DNA from 2 places in the Pantoea sp. GABEPS69 genome. Region 2 is predicted to be linked to the other one. Evidence: predicted binding sites of a transcription regulator. Region 2 holds the regulator's gene; the other holds the start of a gene.
What was found. The regulator Fur, encoded in region 2, represses iron uptake genes when iron is present. The targets are predictions, from matches to a motif close to ATAATAATGAGAACNACTATCAA.

Region 1: a site for Fur is predicted at 6,250-6,272, ahead of PVE98_RS20690 (TonB-dependent siderophore receptor). Genes of this name have one in related genera too.

What each region holds. Positions count from the first base shown of each region.
Region 1 is NZ_CP118619.1:166,050-175,581, forward strand. Features, by position in the region: gene PVE98_RS20660 (hypothetical protein) at 187-444, opposite strand; gene PVE98_RS20665 (YlaC family protein) at 525-986, opposite strand; gene PVE98_RS20670 (hypothetical protein) at 1,144-1,401, opposite strand; gene PVE98_RS20675 (general stress protein) at 1,747-1,932, opposite strand; gene PVE98_RS20680 (mechanosensitive ion channel family protein) at 2,137-3,393, opposite strand; gene PVE98_RS20685 (hypothetical protein) at 3,579-3,782, opposite strand; gene PVE98_RS20690 (TonB-dependent siderophore receptor) at 4,016-6,160, opposite strand; gene PVE98_RS20695 (ABC transporter substrate-binding protein) at 6,491-7,378, shown strand; gene PVE98_RS20700 (amino acid ABC transporter permease) at 7,375-8,301, shown strand; gene PVE98_RS20705 (amino acid ABC transporter ATP-binding protein) at 8,294-9,055, shown strand; gene PVE98_RS20710 (molybdopterin-dependent oxidoreductase) at 9,080-9,532, shown strand, end outside.
Region 2 is NZ_CP118618.1:2,857,942-2,867,473, reverse strand. Features, by position in the region: gene nagE (N-acetylglucosamine-specific PTS transporter subunit IIBC) at 1-606, shown strand, start outside; gene glnS (glutamine--tRNA ligase) at 769-2,436, shown strand; gene PVE98_RS14020 (hypothetical protein) at 2,673-3,068, shown strand; gene fur (ferric iron uptake transcriptional regulator) at 3,128-3,571, opposite strand; gene fldA (flavodoxin FldA) at 3,926-4,456, opposite strand; gene ybfE (LexA regulated protein) at 4,591-4,866, opposite strand; gene ybfF (esterase) at 5,022-5,786, opposite strand; gene seqA (replication initiation negative regulator SeqA) at 6,037-6,588, shown strand; gene pgm (phosphoglucomutase (alpha-D-glucose-1,6-bisphosphate-dependent)) at 6,614-8,254, shown strand; gene kdpE (two-component system response regulator KdpE) at 8,536-9,210, opposite strand; gene PVE98_RS13980 (DUF2517 family protein) at 9,444-9,532, shown strand, end outside.

The DNA.
Region 1 (9,532 bases), on a different replicon from region 2:
GACGCCATAACCGAACAGCTCACTGCGGCGGCAAGGGAAACGGCAATCCAGATTTTCATCACTCTCTCTCCTGTTTTCGTTTATTTCACTCTCTTTAGCCTGGCACGCGAGCGCGTCAGCGAAAGTCTCTATGATAAGAAAAGGAATTTTCTGAGAGCGAAGGAGAGGGCATAAACGAATAACGCGCTAGTGCAGCAATCTTTCCGCTGACGGACGCCCCGTCAGCGAACCGTGCGTTCCGTAGTGCGCGCGCAGTTCGTCATGCACCTGATTGATCGCATGGCGCATCGCCATCAGGCGCTCGCTGTCCTGCTCCATTTTAAGCTGAAGCTGCAGCGTTTCCGTCACTGTGCGCCATGAGATATCGGCGCCCGCGCTCACCAGCTGCATAACGGCTTCGCCGATAACAATATTCGTCATCTTCTCGTTTGAATTATTTTCCATATTTCCTCGTCTCGCCTGAAACCTGGAAAAAGCTTAGCACAGGAATAGCGAACTGCAGGGCATCCTGTGCTCTCGCTAAACTAACGCCTGAGGCGGTAGATATCCGCAAAGTAGAGATAGCCTTTCTTGTCATACTGGCTCTTTAAGCGCGCCTTTTCATCGGCGCTAAGCACGTCACCGGCAAGCAGCGACTGAATAAAAGCGTCGCGTACGTGAACTTCCATATACCAGTCGCCGGTATAGCAATTTTTCAGCGCGCCTCTGTCAATATCTTTTACTCTGTAGGCGGGATTGATATGAAAAAAGAAGAAGAAATTACAGACGGCGAAAATAGCGCAGCAAACAATATATTCAATGGTGCCGAAGGATGAGGAATAAAGCAGCACGCCCATGGTAATCACAAACAGAAAGCACATCAGGCCATACAGTCCTGGATATTGCTTAATAAAGGAGATGTCAAAATAGGGTCGATCATTGCGATTTTCAGCGCGGTTTATTTGGTCTAATTCTTGCTGCAACAGACTTTCTAATTCGTTATACATGTAACCACTCTCAGCTAAAAACAACCCCAAAAGTATAGATGAATCGCGTTTGATTAGACACCGCAAATGAAACCTGATGCGGCAATGCCTTGTTCAGGGCAATCACGCCAGCGCGAAGATAGGCTGGCGTACTAAGCGGCAGAAAACGGGCGCGCCCTCAGGCGCGAGAAGAAAAAATAAAGTGGGTATCGGTTTCGCTGATCAAATAGAGGTTCTTCGCTTCGCCGCTGGGCGATACGAAAACCATATCCTGACCGATGCTAAGCGGCGCGAACACCTCGACCGGCTGGTTTTCTTTCTGGATCTCAAGCAGCATGCGCGACTCGAATGCGCGATCGGCAACGCTATCGAGATGATAATTGCAGCTAAAAGAAAGTTCAGGCTTATCGAGAATATAGAACTGTCCGGACGGCATAAGCTTGACCTCATTAGGGGAAAACCGCGTGGCAAAAACGCCAGCGATAACCTTAGTGTAGCTTTAAAAAGGAGAGGGGCGCGAAAGAAACAGAAGCGAACCGCACGCGTCGCAATGTTTGTTAGCAAGCTAATAATACCATGCGCAAGAAAAGTTAAAGCCTGTGGCGGTTTTTATGAGACTATTCTTATGCCCTTTCAAGAGCTAAGCCATTGCGAGTGCCGGAGATAAGCGCCGGGTGGGGCACGCGTATTTTGTCAGGTCGCCTCAGGCGGCCTTTTTTATGCGCGGCGAAGAGATAAAGCAAACCGCCATTCCATGGCGAACAACATTCCTAAAGGTACCTTACTCAGAATTACTCGGCGGACGACGGCTTTTTTGACCACCTTTCCGACCGGCTTCCCTGGCTCTGTCAGGATTGTTTCTGAAATTGCCTCCGCTGGCTTTGCCTCCTGCGCTGCCCGCTTCTTTTGCTCGATCCGGATCGTTAGCAAAATTACCAGCGCCACCTCTGTATTTCTGTTGTGTCATAGGTAGAACTCCTATCAATGTTCCATGAGATAAAAGGACTAGCTAGTCACCTTTTAAGCGTAGCCCGGCGCCGGGCTTAAGAGCAAGGCTATGTCTCAGCAAAAGGTGCTTATTCTTCGCGAAGTTAATTCCAGAGGCCAGGCGTGCCGCTGCGCGCAGCGGCATAAAGAAACAAGGTGAGCCTGTCTGAAAAACCTCACCTGTTCAGGCGAAAGGCGAGCGGTTTTCCTCTGACGCCTGCGCGCGATCGCGCGAAAGACGCCAGAAATCGGAGCCGGAAGGGTGCTGATAAATGCGCAGCGAAAAGATCCCGGCGACGGCGTAGATATACTCGAAAATCGCCGACTGCGAATTTTCATAGTCGGCCCACAGCGTCGACGAGGTAAAACAGTAGACCTCGATTGGCAGTCCGTCCGGCGAGGGTTTGAGCGCGCGCACCACGATATACATATCCTTGCGAATATCATCGCGCTGCGCCAGCCAGGCGGTAAGGTAGTGGCGGAACACGGTGAGATTGGTCATGCCGTTTTCAATAAACCAGCGATCGCCCACGGCGCTGATGTCGCGCCCGTCGAGCAGCACCGAAAGCGGTTCGCTGACGCCGCGCAGCTGGGTCATCGACTGCAACATTTCCTGATTCACAAAGGTGACCGAATCGAGGTCGAGATAAAAGCTGCGCATAATGCGCCGCGCGCCCGACGAAAACATCGCCTGCCAGTTGGTGTAGGTTTCCGTCAGGAAATTTTTGGTGGGAATGCGGGAGATGGTGTTATCCCAGTTGCGGATAGTAATGGTATGCAGAGCGATATCGGTGACTTCGCCGCTGAGATTTTTATCCGGCATCTCTATCCAGTCGCCGAGCTGCAGCACGTCGTTGGAAGAGACCTGAATATTGGCCACCAGCGACAGCAGCGTATGCTGAAAAACCAGCATTAATACCGCCGCCGCCGCACCCAGGCTGGAAATAATAATCACCGGCGATTTATTCGACATGATCGCCAGGATCATAATCGCCGATAAAATATGCACCAGGATTTTGCCGACCTGAATATAGCCTTTAATCGAATGATTTTTACGCTTCGATTTTTTCGAATAGGAGTTGTTGACGATCTCCAGCACTTCATTAAAAAAGAGTGAGAGATAGACGAAGAACAGAATGCCGCACAGGGTCCGGATGGCGATTTGCAGATGCTCGGGCAGTTCAGGCATGAACTGCAGTAAATAATAGACGGTGATAACCGGAATAAAGTTGGAGAGCTTCTCCGATATCCTGACATCCTTATCCAGCGGCACGTCGCTTTTATGGGCGCTGAAAAAGACTTTGCGCACCACTTTGACCACGAAGAATTTGCAGACAAGATGCGCAACCATGCCGGCGAGAACCAGCAGAAGAATATTGAAGGTGGCGGAAAGCGCGACGTTCCCCTCAATAAAGCCCATTAATTCGTTAAAATAGTGCATTTTTACCACGTACTGAAAAAGGTAGAGCGAAAGTTAAGCATAAAACAGAGGCGGATGATAAGCGACGAATGCGTCGTTAAGGAACAGCGGCAAGAGGACAACGCCCAGACGAAGCCGGGCGAGGGGCGCCAGAACGACGGGTTAAGACTGAGCAAGCCGACCGTCTTATCCCGCCGCGCGGGGCGTCAGAGCAGAGAATCGGGATTGGCTTTAGCGGCTTTTTTCTCCTCTTCGACAGCCTGCACCGGATCGGCAGCGCTCAGCCAGCGATCGAATTTCTGGTAGGTCTCGATAAAGGATTTAAAGTAGACGGTAATGCCGGTGACATTCTCTTTACGCTCCATATAAGCCACCGCCAGTTTAAACGCATCCTGATTTTCAAATTTCACGGGCTTTACTCTCCTGAATTACGGGTTTATTCAGCGTAGCCTGGCGTCGAAACCCGCGCCTGTGCATCTGTCTGCTTTTTCCCGCAAGGCGCGGCGGAGTGTGACGACGCATGACCCGCAGCGGCAGCATCATAACCCCACGCGCCTCGCTTTACATCAGGTTAAATCAGCAATCTTTCACCGCCTGTCCGCCGTCGCGCAAATGCGTCGCGCAACGGCGGCGGCAGGGCCGGTCAGAAGTTGTACGTCACGCCGGCGTACCAGGCGCGACCGGGCTCGTTATAGGTCGACGCGCCCGCGTTCTCGCGATAGAGCCGCTTATCGAGCAGATTGCTGACGCCCGCGTTGGCGCGCAGGTTTTTCGTCAGGTCGTAATTAAGGTTAAGGCCCAGCACCGAGTAGGCGCCAACCTCACGCTGCGACAGATTGTTCACCTCCAGCCGCGATTCGGAAAACTCGCGCGGCTTCTGGCGGCCGTACATCGTCCAGTTGATATTGCCGGAAAGGTCGCGCGTCATCTGCCACTCAAGCTGCGAGTTGATGGTGTACTTGGGAATAATCGACAGTGGATTACCGGTCTCTTTATCTTCCGACTTCAGCATATAGGTGGCGTTGCTGCGCCACTCCAGCGTATCGGCGATCAGCGGCACCGTCAGGTTGCCTTCCAGCCCTTCGACCACCGCTTTGCCGCCATTTTCCCAGCGCAGAATGTTATAGCCGTTAGAGGCGATGCCTACCCGCTCGCGGCCAGAGACAATCTTGTTTTTATAATCGTTGCGGAACCAGGTGATGCCCGCCACATAGCCTTGATGGGTGAACTCAATGCCCAGCTCTTTATTCACGCTCACTTCCGGCTCAAGATCGTCGCTGCCCAGCAGATAACAGCTGCCTGACGCGATATCTTTCGGACAGCCGTTGCCGCGCGTGGAAAGCAGATAGCCTTCGGTGGACTGATAGAGGTTCGGCGCTTTGAAGGCGCGAGCGATACCCGCCTTAAGCGTAAAGTAGTCTCCCAGATCCTGCGACAGGTTGAGACTCGGGCTCCAGTTGGCGCCAAAGCTGTTGTGGTAGTCGAAGCGGATGCCGGGAATGATCTCGGTCGAGTCGGTCGCGGCAATATTATCCTCGAAGTAGAGCGAGCTGAGGGTGGCGCTGTTCTTGCTGCTGCGATCCGCCGCGTTGCCGCTGACGCCGCCGATATTGACGCCCGCCTGGTTGGCGGCCTGCATCGAGGCGGGATCGTTCAGCTTGTCATGGTTCCACTCCGCGCCCAGCGTTACCGTCTGGTCGCGCAGCCAGTCGAGCGGGAAGTTAATCTCCGCGTTGCCGCGGTAGCTCTCCAGTCGGCTGGTGGCGAATTTATCGCTGTTGATCATTCCCTCCACGCTGCCGCCGGAGCCTTCCTGCAGGCGCGTGTTATTGGTTTTTTCGTAGTTGAACGTCAGCTTCGACAGGCCCCAGTCCCAGATGCCGTTGTGCGCCAGGCCATAAGACTGGCGGTAAAGACGGTTGGTTTCGCTGCCGACCAGCGATTCGACCAGGCCGTTGGCGCTGTTATTGCCGTTGCTGTTTTGCGTGTCGCCCGCGTAGATATTGCCCTGGCGGCTGTAGCCGTATGAGAAATCAAGGATCTGCTCTGGGGTTAACTTCCAGGAGAGCACGCCGTTGATATCTTTATTACGTACGCCTTCGCGACCCGCGGCATAGGAGCCGTTCTGCGCGGTATTAATGTCCCAGGCGTCGGCGTCGGTTTTATTGATGTTGCCATAGAGGCGCATAGTCAGTGCGTCGCCCGCCAGCGGCCCGCTCAGGCTGAAGTTGGCGCGTTTGGTCGCACCCTCTTTGCTGTCTTCGGGCTGGTTGGTAAACAGCGAGAGCGACCCGTGCCAGTCGTTGGTCGGCCGCTTGGTAATGATATTCACCACGCCGCCCGCCGCGCCGGAGCCGTAGCGCGCCGCCGCCGGGCCGCGGATTACCTCGATACGCTCAACCATTTCCGGCGGCACCCAGTTGCTGTCGCCGCGCGAATCGCGTTCGCCGCGCCAGCTGTAGCGCACCGCGTTGCGCGAGGAAACCGGCACGCCGTCAATCAGGATGAGGGTATTTTCCGGGCCCATGCCGCGAATATCGATCTGGCGGTTGTTGCCGCGGCTGCCGCTGGCGCCGTTGCCGGTTAGATTGACGCCGGGCATTTTACGGATGATGTCGGAGAGGTCGTTCACCGGCGGGCTTTTTTCAATATCTTTGGCGGTAATGGTGGAGACGCCGGGCTGCTGCTTGAGGATCTGCTCGGCGGTGACCAGCATCGTCTCGTCGTCGGCCAGCTTTTCTGTCTCTTCCGCCGCGCCTACGCCGGTGGCGCTCAACATGCCAACCATCAGCAGGGCGCAAGGGCGCTTTCTGAAATCTACCGTTACATTCACTTAAACTTTCTCCCTGATACGTTAATGAGTGTAAGTAAATGCGCATGATAGTGATAATGATTCTCATTGTATAGTTGGTGTCAGCATATTTACATTCCTACACAATGGGTTAAGAAACGGCCTATACGTCACGCTAATGCTTGTTACGGCAATGCTTAGCGTTTTTTCGCATTTGTTAAGCCAGCCTCTCCTCCTTGAGAATGAAGCCGTCTGGCCGTTTGGATACATATCCACTTTTCCCGCAAGGGATTTTATTTGATCAGGAGAAAGGTCCCCGTGAAACTCATGCAACGTGTCACCCTTATTGCTCTCGCTCTGGCCGCGCAGGGCGCGATGGCCGCCGACACCTCGGTGCCCACCGACAGCTCGCTGCATGTGCAAGCCGATCCCGCGCTGAAAAGCCTGGTGCCTGCCGCTATTCTGCAGCGCGGCTATATTGTCGCCGGGACTAATCCCAATACGCCGCCGACCACCTTCTATAAAGAAGACAATAAAACCCTGGCCGGACGCGAAATCGACGTGATGAACGCCGTCGGCGAACGGTTGGGCGTCGCGGTACAGTGGCGCGACACCGGCGGCTTCGACAATATCATTCCCGGCCTGAAAACCGGCCGCTACGATGTGGCGCTCTCCAATATCAACGCCACTCAGGCGCGCCTGAAGCAGGTCGATTTCGTCGGCTACTACAACGCCAGCCGCCTCGGCATTATCTCTCTGAAAAGCGCCAGTATCGCGCCGTTCACCACCTTCGACGCGGTCTGCGGCAAAGAGGTCGGCGCGGGGGCGGGCACCACGCAGATCACCCGACTGGAAGAGGCGAGCAAAGCCTGCGAAAGCGCAGGCAAACCGCCGATTAAAATCGCCGTTTTCCCGGATCGTCCTGCTGGCGTGCAGGCGGTTGTCAGCGGACGCGTGCCGATGTTCTTCGGGCCTTACGAAGGGCTCACCTGGCAGGTGAAGCTGATCAAACCGCTGACCATGAGCGGCGAGATCAGCGTCAACGATGCCCCGGTTTCCGTGGCGTTCCCGAAAGATTCACCGCTGGAGCCCGCAGTACAGGCGGCGCTCAATTCGCTGATCAAAGACGGCAGCTACCAGAAGATCCTCGATCGCTGGGAGATCGGCTTCGGCGCGGTGAAAGAGGCGAAACGTAATCAGGAGATCTTCCAGTGAACCCGGAACCGCATCGCGCTGACGAGCTGCGCATCGTCGGCAAACGCTACTATGGCCGCTGGCTGAGCGCGCTGCTGGTGCTGCTGTGCGTAGTGGCGATGGCCCACTCGATGATCAATAACCCACGCTTCGAATGGGGCGTTATCGCCGACAACTTTACCGAAGCGTCGATTCTGCAGGGCGTTTTAATGACCCTGCAGCTGACGGCAATTTCGGTGGTGCTGGGGTTCGCCTTCGGCACGGTGCTGGCGCTGATGCGCCTCTCCTCGAATCCGGTACTGGTGGCGGTAAGCTGGGCCTATACCTGGTTTTTTCGCGGCGTGCCGATGCTGGTGCAGCTGTTTCTCTGGTACAACATCGCCGCACTCTATCCTACGCTCTCCCTGTCGCTGCCGGGCGTCGGCGAACTCTGGAGCGCCCAGTCCAACGCGCTGGTCAGCCCGTTCAGCGCTGCCGTTATCGCGCTGGTGATGCACCAGTCCGCCTACGCGGCGGAGATCGTGCGCGCCGGCATCCAGAGCGTTGGCAACGGACAGCTTGAGGCGGCGCGCGCGCTCGGCTATCGGCCGGCGCAGATATTCCGCTTCACCATCCTGCCGCAGGCGATGCGCGCCATTCTGCCGCCGGCAGGCAATGAGGTGATCGGCCAGCTAAAAACCACGGCGGTGGTGTCGGTGATCTCGCTGCAGGATGTGCTCTTTTCCGCGCAGATCATCTATCAGCGCACCTATGAAGTGATCCCGCTGCTGCTGGTGGCGACGCTCTGGTATCTGCTGATGACCTCGGTGTTGTCGGTCGGGCAGTTCTATGTCGAACGCTATTTCTCGCGCGGCGTGTCGCGCGGTCAGTCGCGCACCCTGTGGCGCAGCCTGCTCAACGGCTTTACGCCGACGCGCAGCGAAAGGAGTATCACCAATGGCTGAGGCAATTGCTCTGCGTAACGTGACCAAACGCTTTTCCGGCGTCACCGTTCTTGACGAGGTCGATCTGGATATTCCCGCCGGTTCGGTGACGGTGATCCTCGGGCCGTCCGGCTCGGGCAAATCGACGCTGCTGCGCTGCATCAACCACCTGGAAAAGCTGGACGGCGGCACCATCCGCATCGGCGGCGAGCTGGTGGGATACCGACAGAAAGGGCAGGCGCTGCATGAGCTGAGCAGCGGCGAGGTGGCGCGCCAGCGCCGCGACATCGGCATGGTGTTTCAGCAGTTCAATCTCTTTCCTCATCGCACGGTGCTGCAAAACATCGCCGACGCACCGATACGCGTGAAAAAAGCGCCGCGCCAACAGGCGCTGGAAAAAGCGCGCGCGCTGCTGCAGCAGGTCGGGCTGGCGGGTCGCGAAGAGGAGTGGCCGCAAAATTTGTCGGGCGGACAGCAGCAGCGCGTCGCTATCGCCCGCGCGCTGGCAATGGATCCCGGCGTGCTGCTGTTTGACGAGCCGACTTCCGCGCTCGATCCCGAACTGGTGGGCGAGGTGCTGCAGGTGATTAAGCAGCTGGCGCACTCCGGCATCACCATGGTGATCGTTACGCACGAGATCGGCTTCGCGCGTGAAATCGCCGACACTCTGGTGTTTATGGAAAGCGGCCGGATCGTTGCCGCCGGGCCGACGCAGCAGGTGCTTGACGATCCCAACAACGGACGCGTGCGAAACTTCATCGCAACGGTGCTCTGAGCGCCATTTCTCCGCAGGACGATCATGACCGACAGTATGCACAGCGCCCACTGGGGCGCATTTCGCGCGCGCCGCGACGGCGACAGCCTGACGATTACCCCCTTCAGCGCCGACCCCGATCCCAGCCCGCTGCTGGCGAATCTGCACAACGCGCTTGCGCATCCGGCGCGCGTGGCGCGCCCGATGATACGGCGCGGCTGGCTGGAGAACGGGCCGGGTCCCGACGCGCGTCGCGGCCTGGACAGCTACGTGGCGGTAAGCTGGGAAGAGGCGTACGCGCGGGTGGCAGACGAGCTGCGGCGCGTCGGGGAGCGCTATGGGCCGGCCGGCATTTTCGGCGGATCTTACGGCTGGTCGAGCGCCGGACGCTTTCACCATGCGCAAAGTCAGGTGCACCGCTTTCTGAATACTGTGCTGGGCGGCTATGTGCGCTCGGTCAACAGCTACAGCTCCGGCGCGGCCTCGGTGCTGCTGCCG
Region 2 (9,532 bases):
GTGATTGTCGGCACCCAGGCGGAAAGCATCGCCACCGCAATGAAAAAAGTGCTGACAAAAGGGCCGGTCGCCTCGGCGGGCGGCGCTTCAGCAGCGCCTGCCGCGCCAGCGGCAAAACCGCAGGCCGTGCTGAATCGCGAGACCAAAACCATTGTGACGCTGATGGCGCCGGTGAGCGGCGAAGTAGTCGCGCTGGAGGTGGTGCCTGACGAAGCCTTCGCCAGCAAGGCGGTAGGCGAAGGGCTGGCGATCAAGCCGAGCGGTAAAACCGTGGTGGCGCCGGTTGCCGGCACCGTGGTGAAGATCTTCGACACCAACCATGCTTTCTGTCTGGAAACCAGCAGCGGCGTCGAAATTGTGGTGCATATGGGCCTCGACACCGTGGCGCTGGGCGGCAAAGGCTTTACCCGCCTGGTGGAAGAGGGCGCAACGGTCGCGGCGGGTCAGCCGGTGCTGGAGATGGATCTTGATTTCCTTAACGGCAACGCACGTTCGATGATCAGTCCGGTGGTCGTCAGCAACAGCGAAGATTTCGCCGGGCTGACGCTGCTGGCGACCGGCACGGTAGTAGCTGGCGAAACCCCGCTTTACGAGGTAAAAGGCTAAGCCCCTAACCGCATCGCCATAAAAAAAGCAGGCAGGAAGCGATTCCTGCCTTTTTTCGTTTTATCGCCTTAACAAACCGGTTGTTTCCCTTCGACGCTTTGTGGATCATACTCCGTTACTTCGTGGTACAAACCACCCGCTATACGTATTGAGGATTGAGAGATGAGTGAGGCTGAAGCCCGCCCAACTAACTTTATTCGTCAGATCATCGACGAAGATTTGGCGAGCGGCAAGCACAGTAGCGTGCATACCCGTTTTCCGCCTGAGCCCAATGGCTATCTGCATATCGGCCATGCTAAATCGATCTGCCTGAACTTCGGCATCGCTCAGGACTATCAGGGGCAGTGCAACCTGCGTTTCGACGATACCAACCCGGTTAAAGAGGATATGGAGTTCGTCGAGTCCATCAAGCGCGACGTGCAATGGCTGGGCTTTGAGTGGAGTGGTGACGTTCGTTATTCCTCAGATTACTTCGATCAGCTTTATCACTACGCGGTTGAACTGATCAATAAAGGTCTGGCCTATGTCGACGAGCTGACGCCGGAAGAGATCCGCGAATATCGCGGTACCCTGACCGCGCCGGGCAAAAACAGCCCCTATCGCGACCGCAGCGTCGAAGAGAACCTGGCGCTGTTCGAAAAAATGCGCAACGGCGAATTCGCCGAGGGTAAAGCCTGCCTGCGCGCCAAAATCGATATGGCGTCCAGCTTTATCGTGATGCGCGATCCGGTGCTCTACCGCATTAAGTTCGCCGAGCATCACCAGACCGGCAAAAAGTGGTGCATCTATCCGATGTACGACTTTACCCACTGCATCTCCGATGCGCTGGAAAACATTACCCATTCGCTCTGTACGCTGGAGTTCCAGGATAACCGTCGCCTCTATGACTGGGTGCTGGATAACATCTCTATACCGGTGCATCCGCGCCAGTATGAGTTTTCGCGTCTTAACCTCGAATATGCGGTGATGTCGAAGCGCAAGCTGACGCAGCTGGTCAGCGAAAACGTAGTGGAAGGCTGGGACGATCCGCGCATGCTGACCGTATCGGGCCTGCGCCGTCGCGGCTACACCGCCGCCTCGATCCGCGAGTTCTGCCGCCGTATCGGCGTTACCAAACAGGATAACGTGGTCGAGATGGCGTCGCTGGAATCCTGCATTCGCGACGATCTGAACGAAAACGCGCCGCGCGCCATGGCGGTGCTCGATCCGCTGAAAGTGGTGATTGAGAACCTGCCGGCCGGCCATAACGAAATCATCACCATGCCGAATCATCCGAACAAGCCGGAGATGGGCACCCGCGAAGTGCCGTTTGGCCGTGAAGTCTGGATCGATCGCGCTGACTTCCGCGAAGAAGCCAATAAGCAGTACAAGCGACTGGTGCTGGGCAAAGAGGTACGCCTGCGCAACGCTTACGTGATCCGCGCCGAGCGCGTGGCAAAAGATGAAGAGGGGAATATCACCTGCATCTACTGCACCTGCGACGTCGATACCCTGAGCAAAGATCCGGCTGACGGCCGCAAGGTGAAAGGCGTGATCCACTGGGTCTCCGCCGACCATGCGCTGCCGGCGGAATTCCGCCTTTACGATCGCCTGTTCAGCGTGCCGAATCCAGGCGCGGAAGAGGATTTCCTGACCACCATCAACCCGAATTCGCTGGAAATTCGTCAGGGATTCGTCGAGCCAGGTTTGCAGAACGCCAGCCCGGAAGCGCCTTACCAGTTTGAGCGTGAAGGCTACTTCTGTGCCGACAGCCACTATTCGCGTCCGAACCAGCTGGTGTTTAACCGCACCGTGGGTCTGCGCGATACCTGGGCGAAAATCGGCGATTAAATTTTTGCATTAACGGCATGATAAAATTACTACAGGGCGAGCAATCGCCCTTTTTTATATCTGCAATTAGCTGCAAGGCAATTTTTTGTTCTGTAACAAATGATTACCGCTTGTCTGACCAGTCTGGGAGTTGTCTGAGTTAACGAAAATTAATCAATTTCCAGATGTGAATTTCGTTTTTTCAGGTAGGCTATTCGCTCTTTGAAGAGGCTATGCGGGCATAAAAAGGAAAAATGATGACGGCTCTTGGTCAGGAAGCAAAACACAGCGTGGTAGTTTTACATCAGTTAATCGAACGTATATTCAATCAGCCTTCAGGCGAAGACGATACCTTCGAACTGCTGCTTTCGCACTTCCATCCCGATTTCCGCATGGTCACGCCGCAGGGTCGGCTGCTCGATTTGAATCAAACGGAAGAGTTGTTTCGTCAGCTACAGGGGCGTCGCGAAGGCATGCGCATCGCCACCAGCGAACACGCGGTAATCTCTCAGGGCAAAGATGAGGTCACTATTCAGTATCGCGAGCTGCAGATGATTAACGGCAGCGATCAGGCGCGCATCTCGCTGGCGATCCTCGACTGCACCACGTCGATTCCCCGCTGGCGCTATCTGCACGAAACGCTGGTCGGCTGACGGCATAAAAAAAGCCGGTACACAGACCGGCTTATAGAATTACTGCATAGCACACATCTTTACTGATCGTGGAGCGTTTCGTCTTCGCGGCAATCGCCCAGCGAGCAGTGTCCATAGAGATAGAGGCTGTGGTTCGTCAGCTTGATGCCGTGGCGGGTAGCAATATCTCGCTGGCGCGATTCGATTGATTCGTCGCTAAATTCGATAACTTTACCGCAGTCGAGGCAGATCAGGTGATCGTGATGATGCTGCTGGGTCAGTTCGAAAACCGATTTTCCGCCTTCGAAGTTATGACGCGTCACGATGCCCGCATCGTCAAACTGGTTCAGTACGCGATAAACGGTAGCCAGACCAATCTCTTCGCCCATATCAATCAGGCGTTTATACAGATCTTCCGCGCTGACGTGATGGCACTGAGGTTCCTGAAGCACTTCCAGAATTTTAAGTCTGGGCAGCGTGACTTTCAGGCCAGCCTTCTTTAATGCGGTGTTGTTGTCAGTCATGCGGATATTGTCCTGTTACTTTGCTGGTTACTTGAGGCGCCTTGCCTTGAATGTCGTTCGGTGTCTATTCTCATTTGCGTCTCATTATAGAGGTGAAGTTTTGAAATGAAAACCGAGGGAAACGCCTGAAATCAACACGGGCTGTAAGAAGATGCGTAACGGCGCCGGGCGGAGAAATGCAGGAGGTTCGTTATCATCTCGCTAACTTCCTGACCTCGCGGAAGAAATAAGCAGATAACCGATGTGGGTATTGTACAGAATCAGAGATAAAAGTTAAAAATCTGTAGCTATTATTTCTATAGGAAAAACCATTAACTCAATGTGAGCCAGCGCCCACATTGAGTATGTGGGTAATCAGGCTTCGATGATCGCCTGCAGCTGCAGCTCATCGGAAATCTGCTTAACCCAGGCCTCGACGCGCTGATTGGTCAGTTCCGGCTGACGATCTTCGTCAATCGCCAGGCCGAGGAAGTGCTTGTCGTCCGCCAGACCTTTAGAGGCTTCGAAATGGTAGCCTTCGGTCGGCCAGTGGCCGACGATCACCGCGCCGTTCGGCTCGATAATGTCGCGAATGGTGCCCATCGCGTCGCAGAAATATTCCGCATAGTCTTCCTGATCGCCGCAGCCGAAAAGCGCGACCAGCTTGCCGTTGAAATCGATCTCTTCCAGCGTCGGGAAGAAGTCGTCCCAGTCGCACTGCGCTTCGCCGTAGTACCAGGTCGGAATGCCCAGCAGCAGGATATCGAACGCCTCGAGATCTTCTTTCGTGCTCTTGGCAATGTCATGCACTTCCGCAACCTCTTTGCCCAGTTGTTTCTGGATCATTTTTGCAATGTTTTCGGTGTTGCCGGTATCGCTGCCAAAGAAGATGCCTACGATTGCCATGGGGTAAATAACCTCTTAAATCCTGATAATGAGTGCATGCGCAGAGCGCACAATTAAGCGAATGATAGCAGAGCGGGCAAAAGGGCGGAACTCGAAAAGCCGCTCCATTTGCTTCTGCGTGCGCTTTGCGCTATTCAGCCCAGTTTGAGTTGCGCCAGCAGCATTTGTTCAATCAGTTCGCTGCGGCTGATATTGCGCTGCTCAGCCAGGGTGTTTAACGCATCCACGGCTTCGCTGGTCATTTTGAGTTCGACACGACGCAGCCCGCGCACTTTGTCACGTTTCAGTTGATTGCGCTTATTGATGCGCAGCTGTTCATCACGCGAGAGCGGACTGGTTTTCGGTCGACCGGGCCGACGCTCGTTTGCAAACAGATCCAGCGTAGTGCGGTCAGTGTGTTCTTTTGCCATGGGTTAGTAAAACTAGCGGCGCGAGCAGGCGCGTTTATAACGAAATGGGCCATTGCCGCGGCAAAAAAATGAGCAGCGGCAAAATTTAGCGCGCCATCATACTCCAGCCGAAGTGATGACGCCAATGCTAAACCGCGAACGGCAAGCTTTTGCTTTTAAAGCGCAAAAAAGCGGCGGACGCTGCGCAATACGGCATCAGGTTTCTCGGCGTGCACCCAGTGGCCGGCGCCGCTGATGACGTGCGCATGCGCGGCGGGAAACTGACGTAGCAGCGCGTCGCGATGCTGGTTGTCGAGATAGGGCGAGTCGCCGCCGCGTATAAAGAGCGCGGGATGCGGCCAGGGCGGCACCGCTTCCCAGCCAGATATTGTAGCGTAATTTTCCCATAGCGCCGGAACGTTGAAGCGCCACTCGCCATCCTGAAACGATTTGAGAATAAACTGGATGACGCCTTCTTCCTTTATATGAGCACGCATCACCTGCGCGGCCTCGCTGCGCTGGCGCACGCCCGCGTCGCTAACGGCACGGATGGCGGCGAAAATCTCGTCGTGGCGTCGCGTCTGATAATCTACCGGCGCGATGTCGATCATCACCAGCCTCTCCAGGCGCTGTGGCGCCAGCGCGCTCATCGCCATGGCGATTTTTCCGCCCATTGAGTGGCCGATAACGGCGACGCGATCGATCTGGTGCGCATCCAGGGTGTCGAGCATATCCTGCGCCATGGCGCGATAGCTCATCTCGTCGGCGCGCGGCGACAGGCCGTGGTTGCGCACATCTACCTGTATCAGCGGGCCCGCGTCTTTCAGGCCGCGCGCCAGCACGCCGAGGTTATCCAGACTGCCGAACAGGCCGTGAATAAACAGGATGGGCAAGGAAGCAGCGATTGATTGGTCAGTTTGCAGACGAGCATTTAAAATCATGGCAAAGTTCTTAAGATGGGGACCTTGGGTTAGGTTATCATGCTTTCACCTTTCCAGGCGCGACGACACGGCAGGCTTTAGGGCATATTCCGACTTTTGCCGTCTGAGCGTGCGAAGGCTATCAGCCCGCCTGGATTTAACTTTATAATCCTTATGTTAGAACCCGCCTGTCTCGCCAGCAACCGAGCGTTGCAACGGCGTTTTTCAGGCTGGCGTGGTTCTGTCACGAGTCGAAACCGTACGGAAAAAGATGAAAACGATCGAAGTTGACGAAGACCTCTACCGCTATATCGCCAGCCACACGCAACATATCGGCGAGAGCGCCTCTGACATTTTACGGCGGATGCTAAAATTTAATGCCGGTCAAAGTGCGCCTGCGGCAGCGGCGCCGTTAGCCGCTGGCGACGCGGCGCAAAAAACGATCCAGCCTGTGCGCGCGGAAAACCGCCCGCAGGATCGCGTGCGCGCCGTGCGTGAGCTGCTGCTGTCCGACGAATATGCCGAACAGAAGAAAGCGGTTAATCGCTTTATGATGGTTCTTTCAACGCTCTATCGTCTTGATCCTTCGGCGTTTGCTGAAGCCACTGCGTCGCTGCAGGGCCGTACTCGCGTCTATTTTGCGGGCGACGAGCAAACGCTGTTGCAAAATGGCACCCATACTAAGCCGAAGCATGTCCCCGGCACGCCGTACTGGGTGATCACCAATACCAATACCGGCCGTAAATGCAGCATGGTGGAACACATCATGGTCTCAATGCAGTTCCCGCAGGAGCTGGCAGAGAAAGTTTGCGGCACCATTTAAACTGAAGCGTCAGGGAGAAGCGCCAATGGCCAGTCACCCCCGTGCCGGGCAACCCGCCCAGCAGAGCGATTTGATTAACGTTGCACAGTTAACATCACAGTATTATGTCCTGCAGCCCGACGTGGCGAATCCGGACCATGCGGTGAAATTCGGCACCTCCGGGCATCGCGGCAGCGCAGGACGCCAGAGCTTTAACGAGCACCATATTCTGGCGATCGCGCAGGCCATCGCGGAAGAGCGCAAGAAAAACGGCATTACCGGACCCTGCTATGTCGGTAAAGATACGCACGCGCTCTCTGAGCCGGCGATTCTGTCGGTGCTGGAAGTGCTGGCCGCCAACGGCGTAGACGTCATCGTGCAGCAGGACAACGGCTACACGCCGACGCCGGCTATCTCCAACGCTATTCTTGAGCACAACAAGCAGGGCGGCGCGCAGGCGGACGGCATCGTGATTACGCCGTCGCACAACCCGCCGGAAGATGGCGGCATCAAGTACAACCCGCCGAACGGCGGCCCGGCCGACACCAACGTGACCAAAGTGGTCGAAGATCGCGCCAACCAGCTGATTAAAGCGGGCCTGCAAGAGGTCAAACGTCTGCCGCTGGATCAGGCATGGGCAAGCGGCCGCATCGTCGAGAAAGATCTGATCCAGCCTTACGTAGAAGGGCTGGCACAGGTGATCGACTTCGCCGCTATCCAGAAAGCGGGCCTGAAGCTGGGCGTCGATCCGCTGGGCGGCTCCGGCATGGAGTACTGGAAGCGCATCGCCGAGCACTATCAGCTCGATCTGACCATCGTGAACGACGCCATCGACCAGACCTTCCGCTTTATGCATCTGGATAAAGATGGCGTGGTGCGCATGGACTGCTCTTCCGAATGCGCCATGGCGGGCCTGCTGGCCTATAAAGACAAATTCGATCTGGCGTTCGGCAACGACCCGGACTATGACCGTCACGGCATCGTTACGCCGGCGGGCCTGATGAACCCGAACCACTATCTGGCCGTGGCGATCAACTATCTGTTCCAGCATCGTCCGCAGTGGGGCAAAGAGGTCGCCGTCGGTAAAACGCTGGTCTCCAGCGCGATGATCGACCGCGTAGTTAACGATATCGGCCGTAAGCTGGTGGAAGTGCCGGTGGGCTTTAAGTGGTTCGTCGACGGTCTGTTCGACGGCAGCTTCGGCTTCGGCGGCGAAGAGAGCGCGGGTGCCTCTTTCCTGCGTTTCGACGGCTCCGCCTGGTCGACCGATAAAGACGGCATCATTCTCTGCCTGCTGGCGGCGGAAATCACCGCGGTTACCGGCAAAAACCCGCAGCAGCACTACGACGAGCTGGCTGCACGCTTCGGCGCGCCGAGCTACAACCGTCTGCAGGCGCCTGCGACCTCTGCGCAGAAAGCGGCGCTGTCGAAGCTGTCGCCGGAGATGGTCAGCGCCGACACCCTGGCGGGCGATCCGATCACCGCGCGCCTGACGGCGGCGCCGGGCAACGGCGCCTCTATCGGCGGTCTGAAAGTGATGACGGAAAACGGCTGGTTCGCCGCGCGTCCGTCAGGCACCGAAGACGCCTACAAGATCTACTGCGAAAGCTTCCTGGGCGCGGAGCATCGCGCGCAGATCGAGAAAGAAGCGGTAGAGATCGTCAGCGAAGTGCTGAAAAACGCCTGATAATATTGAGCTGGCTGGTAAACCAGAGGGTTTTTCAGGCGGCTCAATAGTCAAAACGCGGATGGTATGGACCGAAGAGCAAAGCGTCCCGCGACAGGGACAAAAACGCCGGGAGCGTTTTTGAACAACGCAGCGCGTTAGCCCGTTTACGGGCGCACATCAGGGATGAGATGCGTAATCGCGCGGGCCGAGCGAGCATGGAGCCATGGACTTTGCGATCGGTCCATGTCATCCGCGTCTGCACAGTGACACAAGCATCAAGCGCCCCCTGGGCGCTTTTTTTATGGCATAAAGCGGTAGCCGATGCCGGTTTCAGTCAGCAGATGCTTCGGCTGCGCCGGATCCGCCTCCAGCTTCTGCCGCAGATGCGCCATATAGATGCGCAGATAGTGGCTGTGCTCCACCGCATTCGGCCCCCAGACCTGACTCAACAGCTGGCGCTGCGTCAGCACCTTCCCGATATTGCTCAGCAGCACGCCCAGCAGACGAAACTCAATCGGCGTCAGATGCACCTCGCGATCGGCGCGCACCACGCGGCGCGCGGCGAGATCGACGCTAACGTCGGCGAAACGGATCACCGGCTCCGGCTGCTGGCCGGGATGACGACGCAGCGCCACGCGCACGCGCGCCAGCAGCTCGCCAATACCGAAAGGCTTGGTCAGATAGTCGTCTGCGCCGACGTCGAGCGCGTCGATCTTATCCTGCTCGTCTACGCGCGCCGACAGCACAATCACCGGCACGGCGCTCCACTGGCGCAGCTCGCGAATAAAGTCGCGTCCGTCGCCGTCCGGCAGGCCCAAATCGAGGATCACCAGATCGGGCTTGCGCGTCGCCGCCTCAATCAGCCCGCGCTGCAGCGTGTCGGCATCAAATACCTTCAGCGCTTCGCCTTCCAGCGCAAGGCGCACAAAGCGCCGGATCTCTTTTTCATCTTCAACGATTAGTACGGTGGCCACGCAGCGGTGCTCCATGCCTGAAAACCTGGCGCTACTGTAGCAGTAAAATATCCGGCTGCGAATTGATCATAAGGCGATCAAGTCTTTAACCATTCTGTAACTTACTTACACTATTATCTGAAGGTGAGTCTTAAAAGCGAAAAATAGTGGTCGGATGAGTAGTAAAATTACACAGGGAAGCGTAATATCTGAGCAAGATCACATTTCAGTCACAGCTCTCAAGGAGGCCAACGATGTATCAAAAGTATCCTGTGTATAAAGTCCTGTTGCGGCGCGCGCTGGTTGTCCTGCTGGGCGTCGCGGCGCTGCCGGTTATGCTGTT